3 regions of the Streptomyces glycanivorans genome follow, and region 3 is predicted to be linked to each of the others. Evidence: predicted binding sites of a transcription regulator. Region 3 holds the regulator's gene; each other region holds the start of a gene.
What was found. The regulator HrcA, encoded in region 3, represses chaperone genes, less so after heat shock. The targets are predictions, from matches to a motif close to TTNGCACTCNGNNNNNCNGAGTGCNAA.
Positions count from the first base shown of each region.

Region 1: groES (co-chaperone GroES) is a predicted target of HrcA. The motif match lies at 2,097-2,123, and genes of this name have one in related genera.
Region 2: groL (chaperonin GroEL) is a predicted target of HrcA. The motif match lies at 2,148-2,174, and genes of this name have one in related genera.

Region 1 is NZ_CP120983.1:3,304,449-3,307,697, forward strand. Features, by position in the region: gene groL (chaperonin GroEL) at 1-1,535, opposite strand, end outside; gene groES (co-chaperone GroES) at 1,634-1,942, opposite strand; gene P8A20_RS14085 (polysaccharide deacetylase family protein) at 2,290-3,225, opposite strand.
Region 2 is NZ_CP120983.1:3,667,669-3,670,917, forward strand. Features, by position in the region: gene P8A20_RS15905 (hypothetical protein) at 1-266, shown strand, start outside; gene groL (chaperonin GroEL) at 363-1,985, opposite strand; gene P8A20_RS15915 (cold-shock protein) at 2,316-2,522, opposite strand; gene P8A20_RS15920 (MoaD/ThiS family protein) at 2,967-3,242, opposite strand.
Region 3 is NZ_CP120983.1:5,575,537-5,578,785, reverse strand. Features, by position in the region: gene dnaJ (molecular chaperone DnaJ) at 1-942, opposite strand, end outside; gene hrcA (heat-inducible transcriptional repressor HrcA) at 943-1,959, opposite strand; gene P8A20_RS24455 (MBL fold metallo-hydrolase) at 2,125-2,847, shown strand; gene P8A20_RS24450 (DUF3097 domain-containing protein) at 2,873-3,249, shown strand, end outside.

The DNA of each region.
Region 1 (3,249 bases), 2.3 Mb from region 3:
GACGCGATGGACGCGGCGTTCTCCAGGGCGGAGCGGGTGACCTTGACCGGGTCGATGACGCCGGCCTTCACCAGGTCGCCGTACTCACCGGTCGCGGCGTTGAAGCCCTGACCCTTGTCGAGCTCGGCGACCTTCGAGGTGATGACGTAGCCCTCGAGGCCCGCGTTCTCGGCGATCCAGCGGAGCGGCTCGACGGCGGCACGGTGCACGACCGCGACACCCGTGGCCTCGTCGCCGGTCTTGCCGAGGTTGCCCTCGAGGACCTTGACGGCGTGGACCAGAGCGGAGCCACCACCGGAGACGATGCCCTCCTCGACCGCGGCGCGGGTCGCGGAGATGGCGTCCTCCAGACGGTGCTTCTTCTCCTTGAGCTCCACCTCGGTGGCGGCACCGACGCGGATCACGCACACGCCACCGGCCAGCTTCGCGAGGCGCTCCTGGAGCTTCTCGCGGTCCCAGTCGGAGTCCGTGGACTCGATCTCGGCCTTGATCTGGTTGACGCGGCCCTTGACGTCGGCGGAGTCGCCGCCGCCGTCGACGATGGTCGTGTCGTCCTTGGAGACGGTGACGCGGCGGGCGGTGCCCAGCACGTCCAGACCGGCCTGGTCGAGCTTGAGGCCGACCTCCTCGGCGATGACGGTCGCACCGGTGAGGGTGGCGATGTCGCCGAGCATGGCCTTGCGGCGGTCACCGAAACCGGGGGCCTTCACCGCGACGGCGTTGAAGGTGCCACGGATCTTGTTGACGACGAGGGTGGAGAGCGCCTCGCCCTCGACGTCCTCGGCGATGATCAGCAGCGGCTTCGAGGCGCCGGCCTGGATGACCTTCTCCAGGAGCGGGAGCAGCTCCTGGATGGAGCCGATCTTGCCCTGGTGGATCAGGATGTACGGGTCGTCGAGGACGGCCTCCATACGCTCCTGGTCGGTCACCATGTACGGGGACAGGTAACCCTTGTCGAAGGCCATGCCCTCGGTGAACTCGAGGTCCAGACCGAAGGTGTTGGACTCCTCGACGGTGATGACACCGTCCTTGCCGACCTTGTCCATCGCGTCCGCGATGAGCTCGCCGACCTGCGGGTCCTGCGCGGAGAGCGCGGCCACGGCGGCGATGTCGGCCTTGTCGTCGATCGGGCGGGCGGTCGCGAGGAGGTCCTCGGACACGGCCTTCACGGCGGCGTCGATGCCCTTCTTCAGGGCTGCCGGGGACGCGCCCGCGGCGACGTTGCGCAGGCCTTCGCGGACGAGGGCCTGGGCGAGCACGGTGGCGGTGGTGGTGCCGTCACCCGCTACGTCGTTGGTCTTGGTCGCCACCTCCTTCACCAGCTGGGCACCGAGGTTCTCGTACGGGTCGTCGAGCTCGACCTCGCGCGCGATGGTGACACCGTCGTTGGTGATGGTGGGGGCGCCGAACTTCTTGTCGATGACGACGTTGCGGCCCTTCGGACCGATCGTCACCTTCACCGTGTCGGCAAGCTTGTTGACGCCGCGCTCAAGGGCGCGACGGGCGTCCTCGTCGAACTTCAGAATCTTCGCCATGGGCTGAGCTGTCCTCTCAAACGAACTGCGCCCCTCGCCGCCCGGCTAGTTATTTCGCAGGGGGCCAGGGGCGCAGAACAGAAGCAAACGTGGGTGAACTACTTCTCGACGATCGCGAGAACGTCGCGCGCCGAGAGGACGAGGTACTCCTCGCCGTTGTACTTCACCTCGGTGCCGCCGTACTTGCTGTACAGCACGACATCGCCGGTCTTGACGTCGAGCGGAAGGCGCTCGCCGTTCTCGAAGCGGCCCGGGCCCACGGCCAGGACGACGCCCTCCTGGGGCTTCTCCTTGGCGGTGTCCGGAATGACCAGGCCGGAAGCCGTGGTCTGCTCGGCGTCGAGCGGCTGGACCACAATGCGGTCCTCGAGCGGCTTGATCGCAACCTTGGAGCTGGTGGTCGACACGATCCGGTCTCCCCCTTCGGAGATCTCACGGGGTTTAACAGTCTGTGGGTGGCGACCAGGTCGATCCGTCGTCGCGGGTGCCGGACCTGCCCTGTCGCGCAGTTGTGCTGGCACTCTCCATCGGGGAGTGCCAGCACTGAGACTATGACCGCGATTAGCACTCGGTCAAGCGGAGTGCCAATTCACCACCCTCGCGTGGCGTCGCGGGGACCGCCGTACGCCCGGACAACGCGGGAAGGGGCCGCGGTGTTCCGGGGTGCGCACGGCGGAGATCACGGGGAGGACGGATGGCGCGGGAGGACGGACGCCCCGTCATGAGGTCCGTACCCGCGCCGGCCGCGGATCCGTCAGACGTAGTCCTCCAGCCTGGCCACGGCGTACCCCTTGTCCGTGACCGTCCTCATGACGCGGCGGATCATGTCGGCCATGGACCCCTTCCAGTCCTCCTCGCCCCTGAAGTGGGTGAGGATGATGTCGCCGGGGTGCAGGTCCTGGTCCCACTCGCGCCACTCCATGTGGTCGGGGAACGCCTCGGCCGCCCACAGGGGCACGGCCTTGATGCCGCAGGACTGCGCGACGCGCAGGGTGTCGCCGTTGTAGTTGCCGTAGGGCGGCCGGAAGAGCGTGGGCCGCTTCCCGAAGTACTTCTCGAGCTTGTCCTGCTCGCCGCAGATCTCCCGCCGCTGGTCCTCCTTCGAAAGCCCCGGCAGGTAACGGTGGTTGAGCGTGTGGTTGTTGAGGGTGACACCGCGGGCCTGCATGTCCTTGAAGTAGCCGTAGTCGTCGCTCACCACGTAGTCGCTGAGGAAGGCGCTGTACGGGATCTTCAGCTCGGTCATCATCCGCAGCAGTTCGGGGTCCTTCTCCGCCCCGTCGTCCATCGTCAGGAAGACGATCCGCTCCTTGGTGGGCACGGTGGTGAAGACCGGCGGCAGCGTCTCCCCGCCCTCCACCTCGAAGCCCTCACGGGTCGTGATGCGCGGCTTCACGGCGGGTGGCGCGGGAGCGGCGAGCGGCATCTTCGCCAGCCCCCACTTCCTCGCGGCGGCGACCCGGGCGGCCTGTTCCCGCTTCAGCCGCTGGGCCTTGGCCTCGGCGGCGGCGCCCTTCTGGGCGGCGGCTCCCGGCTGACCGGCGACGGGCTCCCGAGGGCCGCCCGCCCCTTCGTCCGCACCGTCGGCGCACCCGGAGGCGACCGCGCCGACCATCAGGGCGGCCAGGACCGCACAGACCGTTCTCCGGCGCTTTACGGGGAATTTTTCTTTTTGTCTTACTAGCTGCATGGCGCCGCATCCTGCCACCGGGGC
Region 2 (3,249 bases), 1.9 Mb from region 3:
TGAAGGCGGACGGGACGACAGCCGCCGACCACGTGTGCAGCGACTTCGACATCATCGACGGCACGGAGGGGCCCAGGTCCGGCCCCGGCACCTGGGAGAGCCAGGACGGGAAGGAAGGGACCCGCGTCGAGGTGTCGTTCGGGGCCGATGACGAAAGCTTCGTCTACGAGGCACTGCGCAAGGGCGGCACCCTCAAGCTCTGGACCTACGTCGGCGACCCCGACGAGGGCCGGCCGCTCTGCATACTGACCGCTCCCGCGAGGTGAGAGCGGCACGTACGACGACGCCGGCCCCGGGAGGAATCCCGGGGGCCGGCGTCGCACGGATACTGCGGGTACTGCCTGGAGCGACTGATCCGAGGATCAGAAGTCCATGTCACCGCCCGGCATGCCGCCCGGAGCGGCCGCGGAGGCCTTCTCCGGCTTGTCGGCGATGACGGCCTCGGTGGTGAGGAAGAGCGCGGCGATGGACGCGGCGTTCTGCAGGGCGGAGCGCGTGACCTTCGCCGGGTCGAGAATGCCCTCGGCGATCATGTCGACGTACTCGCCGGTCGCGGCGTTGAGGCCGTGACCGATCGGCAGGTTGCGCACCTTCTCGACGACGACTCCACCCTCGAGACCACCGTTGACGGCGATCTGCTTGAGCGGGGCCTCCAGCGCGAGCTTGACGGCGTTGGCACCGGTGGCCTCGTCGCCCGTCAGGTCGAGCTTCTCGAAGACGGCCGAGGCCTGGAGCAGAGCCACGCCACCACCGGCGACGATGCCCTCCTCGACGGCGGCCTTGGCGTTGCGCACCGCGTCCTCGATGCGGTGCTTGCGCTCCTTGAGCTCCACCTCGGTGGCGGCGCCGGCCTTGATGACGGCCACGCCGCCGGCCAGCTTCGCGAGGCGCTCCTGGAGCTTCTCGCGGTCGTAGTCCGAGTCGGAGTTCTCGATCTCGGCACGGATCTGGTTGACGCGACCCTGAACCTGGTCGCTGTCACCGGCACCGTCGACGATCGTGGTCTCGTCCTTGGTGATGACGACCTTGCGGGCGCTGCCGAGCAGGTCCAGGCCGGCGTTCTCCAGCTTGAGACCGACCTCCTCGGAGATGACGGTGCCACCGGTGAGGATGGCGATGTCGCCGAGCATGGCCTTGCGGCGGTCACCGAAGCCCGGAGCCTTGACGGCGACGGACTTGAAGGTGCCACGGATCTTGTTGACGACCAGCGTCGACAGAGCCTCGCCCTCGACGTCCTCCGCGATGATCAGCAGGGGCTTGCCCGACTGCATGACCTTCTCCAGCAGCGGAAGGAGGTCCTTCACGTTGCTGATCTTGGAGTTGACGATCAGGATGTACGGGTCGTCGAACGACGTCTCCATACGCTCCATGTCGGTGGCGAAGTAGGCCGAGATGTAGCCCTTGTCGAAGCGCATGCCCTCGGTGAGTTCCAGCTCCAGACCGAAGGTCTGGGACTCCTCGACGGTGATGACGCCTTCCTTGCCGACCTTGTCCATAGCCTCGGCGATCTTGGCGCCGATCTCGGTGTCGGCAGCGGAGATGGAGGCCGTCGAAGCGATCTGCTCCTTGGTCTCCACGTCCTTCGCCTGCTCCAGCAGAGCGGCGGAGACGGCCTCGACGGCCTTCTCGATGCCACGCTTCAGAGCCATCGGGTTGGCACCCGCGGCGACGTTGCGCAGGCCCTCGCGGACGAGCGCCTGGGCGAGAACGGTGGCGGTGGTCGTACCGTCGCCGGCGACGTCGTCCGTCTTCTTGGCGACCTCCTTGACCAGCTCCGCACCGATCTTCTCGTACGGGTCCTCGAGCTCGATCTCCTTGGCGATGGAAACACCATCGTTGGTGATCGTGGGCGCGCCCCACTTCTTCTCGAGGACGACGTTACGGCCCTTGGGGCCGAGGGTGACCTTGACGGCGTCGGCGAGCTGGTTCATCCCGCGCTCGAGACCGCGCCGTGCCTCCTCGTCGAACGCGATGATCTTGGCCATGTGAAGTGGTCCTCCCGGACAGGGGTGGATTTCTCCGGACCGAGAGGCGCCCGCGACGGACGGCCAGCGTGCCAGGTGGTTCCTTGCCCCACCAAGCCTGCGGGCCTCACCGGCCCGGTCCAAGTTCTGTCACTCTCACCTGGAGAGTGCTAACGCCAATGATTAGCACTCGACCCCTTCGAGTGCAAGCGTCCTCTTCGGGATGTGGACAACCTCGGGGCTCCGCCGCAGGCCCGTGACGGGCGCCCGGAGACGCACGTGAGGCCCGTCCCCCGATGGGAGGTACGGGCCTCGCGTGTGTGACGGTGTCGTTGGCCGACCGCGCCGAGCTCAGCCGACGGCGAGCTTGACCATGTCCGCCTGGGGCCCCTTCTGGCCCTGCGAGATCTCGAATTCAACTCGCTGACCCTCTTCGAGGGTGCGGTACCCGTCCATCTGGATCGCGCTGTAGTGGACGAAAACATCCGCACCACCGTCGACCGCGATGAAGCCGTACCCCTTCTCCGCGTTGAACCACTTGACGGTGCCCTGAGCCATGCCCAACTCCCCTATTACTGGCCCTTGCACGAGACCGCACTTCGCGGACCCGGGTCAGAACTCACCCTCCGACAGGAGAGGGTGGCGTGCGCCGGAACGCGTCGACCGCGGCCGAATGTATCTGCCCAACTGCCCTCTGCAACAGGTCAATCGGACGAGAAATCTGGGCACACGCGGCCACACGGATAGGGGGAATTCATTGGATTCCAGGGCAAGTCGGGCCTGACAAAGGCGACTTATGCCTCAAGGGGTTCACGTACTTTGGCTACTTCTTGTCGCGGCAGGGCGCATTCTCATATGTGGATAGCGCGGGCAACTGCGGGGACTTCCCCAACTGTACCGTGCTCAACCATGCAGAATGGCCCCCTCCGTTTCCCGTGGAGGGGGCCATCGTGTGAATGCCGTGCGGCCGGACCGCGACGAGCGGCCCGCACCGTCCCGCCGTCAGCCTCCGGCGACGGCCGGGATGATCGAGACGCCGGCGCCGTCCGGGGTGGCCGCGTCCAGACCGCCCTCGAAGCGCACGTCGTCGTCGTTGACGTACACGTTGACGAAGCGGCGCAGCTTGCCCTGGTCGTCCAGGACGCGGGCGCCGATGCCCGGGTGGTTCTGCTCCAGGGACGCGATGACCTCGGAGAGGGTCGCCCCCTCGGCCGGGACCTCGGACTGACCGCCCGTGTAGGTGCGGAGGATGGTGGGGATACGGACCTTGACGCTCATGTGGGTG
Region 3 (3,249 bases):
CGTGATGCCGCGCCCGTGCAGCGGGACCGACTGGCCGGACTGGGTGCCCGGCCGGATGTCGATCTCCTCCAGGCCGTCGAGCGTCTCCAGCGGCACCTGGGTGCCCAGGGCCGCGGCCGTCATCGGGATGGTGACCGTGCAGTGCAGGTCGTCGCCGCGCCGCTGGAACACGGCGTGCGAGACCTCGTGGATCTCGACGTACAGGTCGCCGGCGGGGCCGCCGCCGGGGCCGACCTCGCCCTCTCCCGCGAGCTGGATCCGGGTGCCGTTGTCGACACCTGCGGGGATCTTCACGGTAAGCGTGCGCCGCGAGCGGATGCGGCCGTCACCGGCGCACTCGGGGCACGGGGTCGGCACGACCGTGCCGAAGCCCTGGCACTGCGGGCAGGGGCGCGAGGTCATGACCTGGCCGAGGAACGACCGGGTGACCTGGGAGACCTCGCCGCGGCCGCGGCACATGTCACAGGTCTGCGCGGAGGTGCCGGGTGCCGCGCCCTCGCCGCTGCAGGTCGTACAGACGACGGCCGTGTCGACCTGGATGTCCTTGGTCGTGCCGAAGGCCGCCTCGTTGAGGTCGATCTCCAGCCTGATCATGGCGTCCTGGCCACGCCGGGTCCGCGAACGGGGCCCGCGCTGCGTCGCGTTGCCGAAGAACGCGTCCATGATGTCGCTGAAGTTGCCGAAACCGCCGGCGCCGAAGCCACCGGCCCCACCACCGCCCGACTGGGAGAGCGGATCGCCGCCGAGGTCGTAGACCTGCTTCTTCTGCGGGTCCGACAGCACCTCGTAGGCGGCGTTGATCTCCTTGAACCGCTCCTGGGTCTTCGGATCGGGGTTGACATCCGGGTGCAGCTCGCGCGCGAGTCTGCGGAATGCCTTCTTGATCTCGTCCTGGGAAGCGTCGCGGCGCACGCCGAGTACGGCGTAGTAGTCCGTGGCCACTTACGACTCCGCCAGGATCTGTCCGACGTAACGTGCCACTGCGCGTACCGCTCCCATCGTTCCGGGGTAGTCCATGCGGGTCGGTCCGACCACGCCGAGTTTGGCGACTGCCTCGTCGCCCGAACCGTAGCCGACCGCGACGACGGACGTGGCGTTGAGGCCCTCGTGGGCGTTCTCGTGCCCGATCCGTACGGTCATGCCCGAATCCGTAGCCTCACCCAGCAGCTTCAGCAGCACGACCTGTTCCTCCAGTGCCTCCAGCACCGGACGGATCATCACGGGGAAGTCGTGTCCGAAACGGGTGAGGTTGGAGGTGCCGCCGATGATCAGCCGCTCCTCCGTTTCCTCGACCAGAGTCTCCAGGAGAACGGAGAGCACCGTCGAAACGGTTCCCCGGTCCTCGGTCTCGAAGGACTCCGGAAGATCCTGCACCAGCTGCGGGACGTCCGCGAAGCGGCGTCCGACGACCCGGCTGTTGAGCCGGGCCCGCAGATCCGCCAGTGACGTGTCACCGAACGGTGCAGGGCAATCGATCATACGCTGCTCGACCCGGCCCGTGTCCGTGATCAGCACGAGCATCAGCCGCGCGGGAGCCAGTGAGAGCAGCTCCACGTGCCGGACCGTCGACCGGGTCAGTGAGGGGTACTGCACGACGGCGACCTGCCTGGTCAGCTGCGCGAGCAGCCGGACCGTGCGGCCCACGACGTCGTCGAGGTCGACCGCGCCGTCGAGGAAATTCTGAATGGCCCGGCGCTCCGGCGACGACAGGGGCTTGACGCCCGCGAGCTTGTCGACGAAGAGCCGGTAGCCCTTGTCCGTCGGAATGCGCCCCGCACTCGTGTGCGGCTGGGCGATGAAGCCCTCGTCCTCCAGCACCGCCATGTCGTTGCGGACGGTCGCCGGGGAGACCCCGAGGCTGTGCCGCTCCGTGAGCGCCTTGGAGCCGACGGGCTCCTCGGTGCCGACATAGTCCTGGACGATGGCGCGCAGCACTTCGAGTCTGCGTTCGCTGAGCACCGCGCACACCTCCAGCTGTGGTTCTTCGGCGTCTGCCTGGCACTCTGTGCGTTCGAGTGCCAGCAATCCCCCCGGTCAGTGTACGGGGGCGGGGTGGGGCGTGGGCAAGGGCGACCGGCCACGCCGTCGTGGGACCGTGCAGGTCGTTGCCGATAGCGTCGCTGTATGGATGTCTCTTGGGAAGAGTTCGGCTGGGAGCGGTTGGGCAACGGTATCGGGCGGCGGCGCCTGCCCGTCTGGGACGCGACCGTGACGCTGGTGGCCGGGGCGGACGGCGTGCTGCTCCACGACACGGGTTCGACGCTCCGGGAGGGTGTGGAACTGAGGACCCAGGCGGAGGCCCTGCTGGGCCGGAGGGTGACGCATATCGCACTGAGCCATCCGCACTTCGACCATGTGCTGGGCACGGCCGCGTTCTCCGGGGCGGAGGTCTACGGCGCGGTCGGGACGGCGGATCTCCTGGCGCGGGGGGCCGGGGAGCTGCGGGCGGACGCGATGCGGCACGGGATGAGCGAGGCGGACGCCACGGCCGCCACGGACGCCCTGGTGCCCCCGCGTCACCAGGTGAGCGGCGAGTGGACGCTCGACCTCGGCGACGGGTTCCAGGTGCTGCTGGCCAATGTGGGCCCCGGTCACAGCGGCCACGACCTCGCCGTACTGGTGCCCGGTTCCCCCGTCGTGGTGCTCTGCGGCGATCTGGTCGAGGAGTCGGGCGAACCTCAGGCGGGCCGGGACGCGGTCCCCACGCACTGGCCGGCCGCTCTGGACCGGCTGCTCGAACTGGGCGGCGAGGACGCGCTGTACGTACCGGGGCACGGGGCGGTCGTCGACGCGGCGTTCGTACGGGCGCAGCGTGATCAACTCGCCGCCCGCTTCGGCGTGTCGTGAACGGGCGCCCGTTTATCGTCGTGCCATGCGCAGCTACCAGCCGGACCTGACCCCGCCGTGGAAGAAGTCCGCCCCCGCCCCGGAGGTGCCCGCCGAGCCCGATCTGGTGGTCGAGGAGGTTGTCAGCGGCTTCTGCGGCGCGGTGATCCGGTGCGAGAGGACGGCACAGGGGCCGACGGTCACGCTGGAGGACCGCTTCGGCAAGCACCGGGTCTTCCCCATGGAGCCCCGCGGCTTCCTGCTGGAGGGGAAGGTGGTCACGCTCGTGCGTCCGTCGGCCGGCGGCCCGGTCCGGCCCGCGCGGACCGCCTCCGGTTCGGTGGCGGTCCCCGGGGCGCGGGCACGGGTGGCGCGCGCGGGCCGGATCTATGTGGAGGGGCGGCACGACGCCGAGCTCGTGGA